2 regions of the Pantoea sp. X-Soil-ISGK-355 genome follow, and region 1 is predicted to be linked to the other one. Evidence: predicted binding sites of a transcription regulator. Region 1 holds the regulator's gene; the other holds the start of a gene.
What was found. The regulator LexA, encoded in region 1, represses DNA repair genes until DNA is damaged. The targets are predictions, from matches to a motif close to TNCTGTATGTACATACAGNA.
Positions count from the first base shown of each region.

Region 2: AC6I8J_RS08210 (metal-dependent hydrolase) is a predicted target of LexA. The motif match lies at 2,000-2,019, and genes of this name have one in related genera.

Region 1 covers NZ_AP035971.1:320,201-324,413, reverse strand. The annotation lists gene zur (zinc uptake transcriptional repressor Zur) at 1-44, shown strand, start outside; gene AC6I8J_RS01385 (CsbD family protein) at 134-346, opposite strand; gene dinF (MATE family efflux transporter DinF) at 514-1,836, opposite strand; gene lexA (transcriptional repressor LexA) at 1,937-2,551, opposite strand; gene AC6I8J_RS01370 (diacylglycerol kinase) at 2,657-3,025, opposite strand; gene plsB (glycerol-3-phosphate 1-O-acyltransferase PlsB) at 3,154-4,213, shown strand, end outside.
Region 2 covers NZ_AP035971.1:1,786,288-1,790,500, forward strand. The annotation lists gene AC6I8J_RS08205 (L-cystine transporter) at 1-1,235, opposite strand, end outside; gene AC6I8J_RS08210 (metal-dependent hydrolase) at 1,387-1,977, opposite strand; gene kduD (2-dehydro-3-deoxy-D-gluconate 5-dehydrogenase KduD) at 2,127-2,888, opposite strand; gene kduI (5-dehydro-4-deoxy-D-glucuronate isomerase) at 2,905-3,741, opposite strand; gene hxpB (hexitol phosphatase HxpB) at 3,916-4,213, opposite strand, start outside.

The DNA of each region.
Region 1 (4,213 bases):
ATGACCATCAGGATGAGGGTAAAAAGCGGGGCAAACGCGGGTAATCTGCACATCCTTGTGCTGTTCCGTCCCTGTGCCGTTCCGGGGCGGGCGCGCCGGAAAGCTTTTAGCTGATTATCAGCCTGGTATCAGATTACCAGCGGTGATCTTTGTTCTGACCTTCCCAGTCGGTTACTTCACGCTCTGCTTCATCTTTCGCATAGCCATAACGTTCCTGGATTTTGCCGACCAGCTGATCGCGTTTACCTTCGATAACCTGCATGTCGTCATCGGTCAGCTTGCCCCATTTCTCTTTCATTTTGCCTTTGAACTGCTTCCAGTTGCCGCTGGCTTCATCTTTATTCATGGCAGACCTCCAATCCTCGGGGTTTAATGATTATCTTGTTACTTAACAAAATAACGATATAAAGCGCTGGTTAACTGCGCTGCATAGAGTTAATTATAGTAGCCAATTTATTAACCGTGGAATAATACAGAATAATCTGTATCGGCTTGCGTGCAGCCACGACTGACTCAGGCATCAAACCAGCTGTTCTGACGCCAGTGCTTACGCCAGATGAGCCACAGCGACAGGCCGCGCAGCGCCAGGAAAACCGTTACCGCCAGCCACAGTCCGTGATTACCCAGCGCCGGTACGCTGAGCAGCATCAGAAAGTAGCCTGCTGCTGCCACCACCATGCTGTTACGCATCTCACGTCCGCGTGTTGCGCCGATGAACATCCCATCCAGCAGATAACACCAGACGCCGATCAGCGGCATAACGATCTGCCAGACCAGATAGCGGTCAGCACTTTGTTGCAGCGAAGGAAGAGAGGTCAACAGGGTAACAATCTGCGGGCCAGCAATGGCATAGGTCAGGGAAAAGAACAGCGCTACCACCACCGCCTGCCGACAGGCAGAGTGCCAGACACGCAGCAGTTTGCCGCCATCTTTTGCACCATGGGCCTCGCCGGCAAAAGCTTCAACTGCGTAGGCAAAGCCATCCAGCGCATAGGCCGTGAACGTAATGAACATCAGCAATACCGCGTTAACCGCCACCACATCCGGGCCCAGCCGCGCGCCCAGCACGGTCAGCGAGGCGAAACAGAGTTGCAGCATCAATGAGCGCAGCATGATGTCCCGGTTCAGCCGCAGCAGCCGGCCGCTGTCACCGCGCCAGCTCTGCTTCAGCAGGCTTAACGTAATACCGCGCAGCTTCAGGACTCGCCAGACCATGATACCGCCGACACCCAGCGTGATGTACTCCGCCAGCGCCGTGGCGGTTGCCGCCCCCGCGACACCCCAGTGCAGTCCCATCACCAGCCAGAGATCGAGCCCGATGTTAACCAGATTGCCTACCACCAGCAGGATCACTGGCGCGCGCGCATACTGCACGCCCAGCAGCCAGCCCAGAATGACCAGGTTTGCCAGCGTGGCGGGTGCACTGAGCCAGCGAATCTGAATAAACAGCGCCGCCTGTTCCAGTACCGCGGGATTACCGCCAACCAGATGGGTCGCCAGCTGAATAATCGGATAACGTAAAGCGATGAACAGTACACCTGCCAGCAGCGCAATCATCAGCGGCTGGGTCAGCGCACGTGCCAGCGCCATTTTATCACCGGCACCAAACGCCTGCGCCGTCAGGCCAGTCGTACTCATTCGAAGAAAAAGCAGCAGCATAAAGAGGAAACTGGTCACAGTGGTCCCGACCGCAACCCCGCCAAGATAGACAGGGCTGTCGAGATGACCAATAACTGCAGTATCGACCACGCCCAGTAAGGGAACGGTGATATTTGAAAGGATCATCGGCAGCGCAAGCCGCCAGAGATTTTTATCCGTTGCCGTGAGAAAGCGCATTCGCCGTTCCGTGCTCAGTGTCGCTGCGCAAAACAGGCAGCGACAAAATTAGGGCAGACAGAATAGCATCAGAGAAAGCGAATGCACGCAGCCCTCAGAATCAGAGCCACTCGCCGTTACGCACCACGCCAACCGCCAGACCTTCAATGGTCAGGGACTGTGCACGGGTATCGACAACAATCGGGTCGAAATCGCTGTTTTCAGGCAGCAGATGCACGATAGCACCCTGCTTTTTCCAGCGCTTAACGGTGACTTCATCATCAATGCGGGCAACGACAACCTGGCCATTGCGCACATCCTGGGTTTTATGTACCGCGAGCAGGTCGCCATCCATAATCCCGATATCTTTCATCGACATTCCGCTGACGCGCAGCAGGAAGTCGGCAGAGGGCTTAAACAGGCCCGGATCCACTTTATAGTGGGTTTCGATATGTTCCTGCGCCATGATTGGCTCACCGGCAGCAACCCGGCCAATCAACGGTATGCCTTCTGAGGCTTCTTCTTCCATTAGCAGGCGAATGCCGCGCGATGCACCGGAAACGATCTCAATGACGCCTTTACGCGCCAGCGCTTTCAGGTGCTCTTCTGCCGCATTCGGTGAGCGGAAGCCCAGTTGTGCAGCAATCTCTGCGCGCGTAGGCGGCATGCCTGTTGAAGAAATATGGTCGCGAATCAGGTCATAGACCTGCTGCTGCCTGCTGGTTAATGCTTTCATCCCGCCCCCTGGTTGTTTATACAGTCGCTGTGAGTATATACAGGTATTGGCGAAATGGAAACCGATTGTCAGGCAAAACGCGGCTTCCGGCGCGATATGGAACGCTTATCGCAAATGTGTCCAGAGCAGCGCGATCCAGACAAAGAGTGCCAGTAAGATGCTGATCAGTACTGCCGCAGATCCCATATCTTTGGCCCGGCCCGCCAGCGGATGATGCTCCTGACCGATGCGGTCGACCACGGATTCAATGGCGCTATTAAGGATTTCGACAATGACCACCAGCACCACCGACCCAATCATCAGGATGCGTGAGACCACATCGACATCCAGCCAGCAGGCGATAATAATGGCGACCAGCGCAGCCAGGGCTTCCTGACGAAACGCCGCTTCATGTTGCCAGGCGGCACGCAGTCCCTGCCAGGAGTAACCTGCGGCTTTAATTATTCTGATAAGTCCGGTGGCATTATTTGCCATGATGTGGGAACCCTTTTATCGGATTGACGTCAATGTCTGGGCTGCGTGCAATTGGCACCACCACAGATCTTCGCTGCACTTTCTGGTATGCTTGCGGCGCTTTGCTAACAAGAGGCTTCATGTTGTCTATGTCAGGTTGGCGTAAACTCTATTACAAATTGCTTAATTTACCACTGTCGTTTTTGGTAAAAAGTAAGGCCATTCCGGCCGATCCCGTGTCTGAACATGGTCTGGATCCGACCCGACCTATTATGTATGTTTTGCCTTACGATTCGAAGGCCGACTTACTGACTTTACGCGCGCAGTGTCTGCGGCATCATCTGCCTGATCCGCTCTCTCCGCTGGAGATTGATGGTTCACTGCTGCCGCGCCACGTATTTATCCACGATGGCCCGCGCGTATTCCCCTACTTTGTGCCCAGCGTCGAATCGGTGAAAATCTTTCACGATTACCTCGATCTGCATCGCAATAATCCTAAGCTCGATATCCAGATGCTGCCGGTCACGGTAATGTTTGGCCGCGCACCAGGACGTGAAGTCCAGGGCGAAGCCACGCCACACCTGCGTGTGCTGAACGGTGTACAGAAGTTCTTTGCGGTGATCTGGCACGGACGCGACAGCTTTGTTCGCTTCTCGCCGACCGTCTCACTGCGCCGTATGGCCACGGAGCACGGTACGGATAAGTCGATCGCCCAGAAGCTGGCTCGCGTGGCGCGCATCCATTTTGCCCGTCAGCGGCTGGCGGCGATTGGCCCGCGTTTACCGGCGCGTCAGGATCTGTTCAACCGTCTGCTGCAATCCAAAGCGATTGAAAAAGCCGTCGAAGATGAAGCACGCAGCAAAAAAATCTCCCATGAGAAAGCGCAGCAGAATGCCGTTGAGATGATGGAAGAAATTGCCGCCAACTTCTCTTATGAAGCGATTCGCGTCACCGACCGCGTGATGGGCTGGCTCTGGAGTCGTCTCTATCAGGGCATCAACGTCAATGGCGGCGAAAAAGTTCGTCAGCTGGCGCAGGATGGCCACGAGATTGTCTATGTGCCGTGCCATCGCAGCCACATGGATTATCTGCTGCTCTCCTATGTGCTCTATCATCAGGGCCTGGTGCCGCCACACATTGCTGCCGGTATCAATCTCAACTTCTGGCCAGCCGGCCCGATTTTCCGTCGTCTGGGCGCGTTCTTTATTC
Region 2 (4,213 bases), 1.5 Mb from region 1:
GCCACCAGGGTGACAGGCAGGCCCATTGCAGGCAGAACAATCAGGGCGGCAAAGGTGGCACCACCGCCGACACCGGCCACGCCTGCGGAGCTCAGCGTCACTATCCCAACCAGGGTGGCAATCCACAGCGGATCAAACGGGTTGATTCCAACCGTTGGCGCAACCATCACGGCCAGCATGGTTGGATAGAGGCCGGCACAGCCATTCTGTCCAATTGTGGCACCAAAGGAGGCCGCGAAGCTGGCAATCGAATCAGGTACGCCCAGACGACGGGTCTGCGTCTCTACGCTCAGTGGAATGCTCGCTGCGCTGGAGCGGCTGGTGAAGGCGAAGGTGATCACCGGCCACACTTTACGGAAGAAGCGCAGCGGGTTGATGCCATTCACCGACAGCAGCAGGGCGTGAACACCAAACATGATGGCCAGACCCAGGTAAGAGGCGACCACAAAGCTGCCCAGCTTGATGATGTCCTGCAGGTTAGAACCGGCAACCACTTTGGTCATCAGCGCCAGCACACCGTAGGGGGTCAGCTTCATTACCAGACGAACCAGCTTCATAACCCACGACTGCAGCGTATCAATTGCGACCAGCACGCGCTGACCTTTCACTTCATCATCTTTCAGCAACTGCAGGGCAGCGACACCCAGGAAGGCGGCAAAGATGACGACGCTGATAATGGAGGTTGGACTGGCGCCGGTCAGATCGGCAAACGGGTTTTTCGGGATAAAGGAGAGCACCAGCTGTGGCACGCTCAGGTCAGAGACCTTGCCGACATAGTTGCTCTGGATCGCACTCAGACGCGCGGTTTCCTGCACACCCTGTACCAGACCTTCCGCGCTCAGACCAAACAGGCCGGTCACGAACACGCCAACCAGCGCCGAAATTGCGGTGGTAAACAGCAGTACACCAATGGTCAGTACGCTGATTTTCCCCAGTGACGAGGCATTATGCAGACGGGCAACCGCGCTCAGAATTGAAACGAACACCAGCGGCATCACCACCATCTGCAGCAACTGGACATAGCCATTACCGATGATGTTAAACCAGCTGATAGACTCTTTTACCACTGCGCTGTTTTCGCCGTAGATCAACTGCAAAACCAGGCCGAACAGCACGCCGATCACCAGACCGGTCAGCACTTTTTTCGACAGGCTCCAGTTCTGACGGCTGAAGCGGGAGAGTAATACCAGCAGCACCACAAAGGCCACGATATTAAGCGTAAGAGGAAGGTCCATGCTGAAACTCCAGAGTAATGCGGCTTTCCCACCCGGGAAAGCCGCATAATGTTAATCACGAATTAAGACAGCAGGAATGGTAACAGCAGGTGCAGAGGGTGCCTTATATCCAAATGGCATGGTTTATAACTTAATGGTGTTTTGTGCGGATTTATTGCGCAGTATGACTGGAAATTAATCGACTGACGCCATTTTGTAGCGTATCAAACAGCTGAGCCGGCCAGCCGTTTGCACCAAAATATGGCATGCCGACCGGGAACCACAGCGCATAGCCGACCAGTCCCAGACACAATGCCCGCTCAAGCTGGTTTCCTTTCTGACTGCGCAGAATCGGCAGGCGGAAGCGCCAGCGGCAGGGCCATAGCAGCGGAACACCGGCGGGTGTCAGCATATCGGCCACAATATGACTGAGGTAGCCCAGCGTCAGACCCTGTAGTACGTCTGCCGGTATTGGCGACGACTGGGGCAGGTTTATCTGAAAAAGCCATAAACCGGCGGCCACCGCCAGCAGGCTATGGGTAAAGCCCCGATGACCGAACGCGCGCGCAATAGGATGAGAAAGCCAGCGTAGTCGCTGTCCCAGCAAAGATTTGGGGTGGTCGATATCGGGCAACAGACATGTCAGCAGGGCTGAGGGAACAAGATGCCACCAGTCGGCCTGCGCCAGTACGGGTGTCAGCTCAGCACGCTTCGCAAAGATAGCGCTGGCAATGGCAAAAATAATGTGGCCTTCGCCCGTCATGATAGAACCTGGTTGCAAAGAAAGCTGTCGATGCATCCAGTATAGGGATTTATCCAGTAAATGAGAACATGTGACGCTGTAACGAAGCATGAATATTTTTAACAAGGCGGACAGCGATGAAACACTGCCCGCCCGTTCTGCCAGAAAGATTAACGTGCCAGCCAGCCGCCATCTACCGCCAGGGTATAGCCATTCACGTAGTCAGATGCGGAAGAGGCCAGGAAAACTACCGGCCCCATCATGTCATCAGGCACGCCCCAGCGGCCTGCCGGAATACGCCCCAGAATCTCTTCACTACGCGACTCATCATTGCGAAGCTGTTCCGTATTGTTGGTGGCCATGTAACCGGGAGCGATGGCATTGACGTTAATGCCATGTTTTGCCCACTCGTTCGCCATCAGACGGGTCAGACCCATCACGGCACTTTTCGACGCCGTATAAGAGGGCACCCGGATACCGCCCTGGAAGGAGAGCATGGAGGCGATATTGATGATCTTGCCGCCATTACCCTGCGCGATAAACTGACGGGCAACCTGCTGCGACAGGAAAAACAGGCTCTTGCTGTTAAGATTCATCACGTCATCCCAGTCCTGCTCGCTGAAATTCAGTGCGTCCTCACGGCGGATAATGCCGGCATTGTTGACCAGAATGTCAATTTTACCGGCAGCGGCCAGCGCCTGTTCAACCACTGAGGCCACCACGCTGGTCTGCATCAGATCGGCCTGCACCGGCCAGAACCGGCGACCCAGCGCCTCCACTTTACTGTGGGTATCATCCGGGCCATCACGGTTAACGCCGACGATATCACAACCCGCCTGGGCCAGGCCCAGCGCCATACCTTGCCCTAAACCGGTATTACAGCCGGTCACCAGCGCGACTTTACCTTCCAGGTTAAACGTACTCAGTACCATGGTATTTCTCCTCTGCTCAGCGCAGTTCACTGATTTTGACGTGGTCCATGTCATCAAAGACCTGATTCTCACCCACCATGCCCCAGATAAAGGTGTAACGCTGGGTGCCGACACCGGCGTGAATTGACCAGCTGGGTGAGATCACCGCCTGCTCGTTGTGTACCAGCAGATGGCGGGTTTGCTGCGGTTGCCCCATCATGTGGAAGACGGCGCACTCTTCGCTCATATCGAAGTAGAAATAGACTTCCATGCGGCGTTCGTGGGTGTGGCAGGGCATGGTGTTCCACAGGCTGCCTTCATCCAGTCTGGTTAAGCCCATGGTGAGCTGGCAGGTGGGCAACACATCCGGCACGATAAATTTGTTAATGGTGCGGCGATTGGAGGTCGCGGCATCACCCAGCGTCGCGGTTGCTGCGTCCTGCAGCGTGATTTTCTTGTCCGGGAAGGTGCTGTGTGCTGGCGCACTGTTGTAATAGAATTTGGCCGGCTGTGCAGGGTTCAGGCTGCGGAACTGCAGGTTGCGCGCACCTTTGCCGATGTAAAGCGCCTCTTCGTGACCGATCTCCCAGGCTTTACCGTCAACCTCGACCAGACCCGGGCCGCCAATGTTGATCATGCCAAGCTCGCGGCGTTCAAGAAAGTAACTGACGCCCAGCTGTTTTCCCATCTCATCACCGATAATGACTGGCTTATTAACCGGCATCACGCCGCCAATGATGATGCGGTCGATGTGGCTGTAGGTCAGGGTGTAATTGTCAGCGGAAAAAATCGTTTCAATCAGAAACTCGCGGCGCAGCGCGTCAGTGTCGAGTTGTTTAGCGTGATCGCTGTGAATGCTTTGGCGAATGTCCATCTCAGGCCTCTCTGCAGGTCAGGTTATTCATGCCCCGAATGGGGACGCTTCGGGCATCTTAGGCAGAGCGGGAGGGGAATTCAATAAAAATGAAACGTTGTTTTATTTTTTGCGGGGTAGATCAACTGGCAGGCGCAGTGGGCAAAAAAAAGCCCGCTATGCGCGGGCTGTTTATTATCCCTGCAGATGCTGCAGGCTAAGCTGTGTCAGATTGTCCAGCCGGACATCCGCCAGCGCCCAGCGCGGATCGTCACGGTGTTCAGCGGCGGGTACCACAATCGACCGCATGCGGGCCGCTTTGGTCGCGATCATGCCATTAAACGAATCTTCCAGCGTGACGCAGTTGAGCGGATCGATCGCAAGGCTGGCGGCGGCGTTGAGATAGACCTGCGGATGGGGCTTGCTGTAGGGCAGCGCTTCTGCTGAAGACAGCACATCAAAATAAGGGCGCAGATTGAAGGTTTCCAGCACC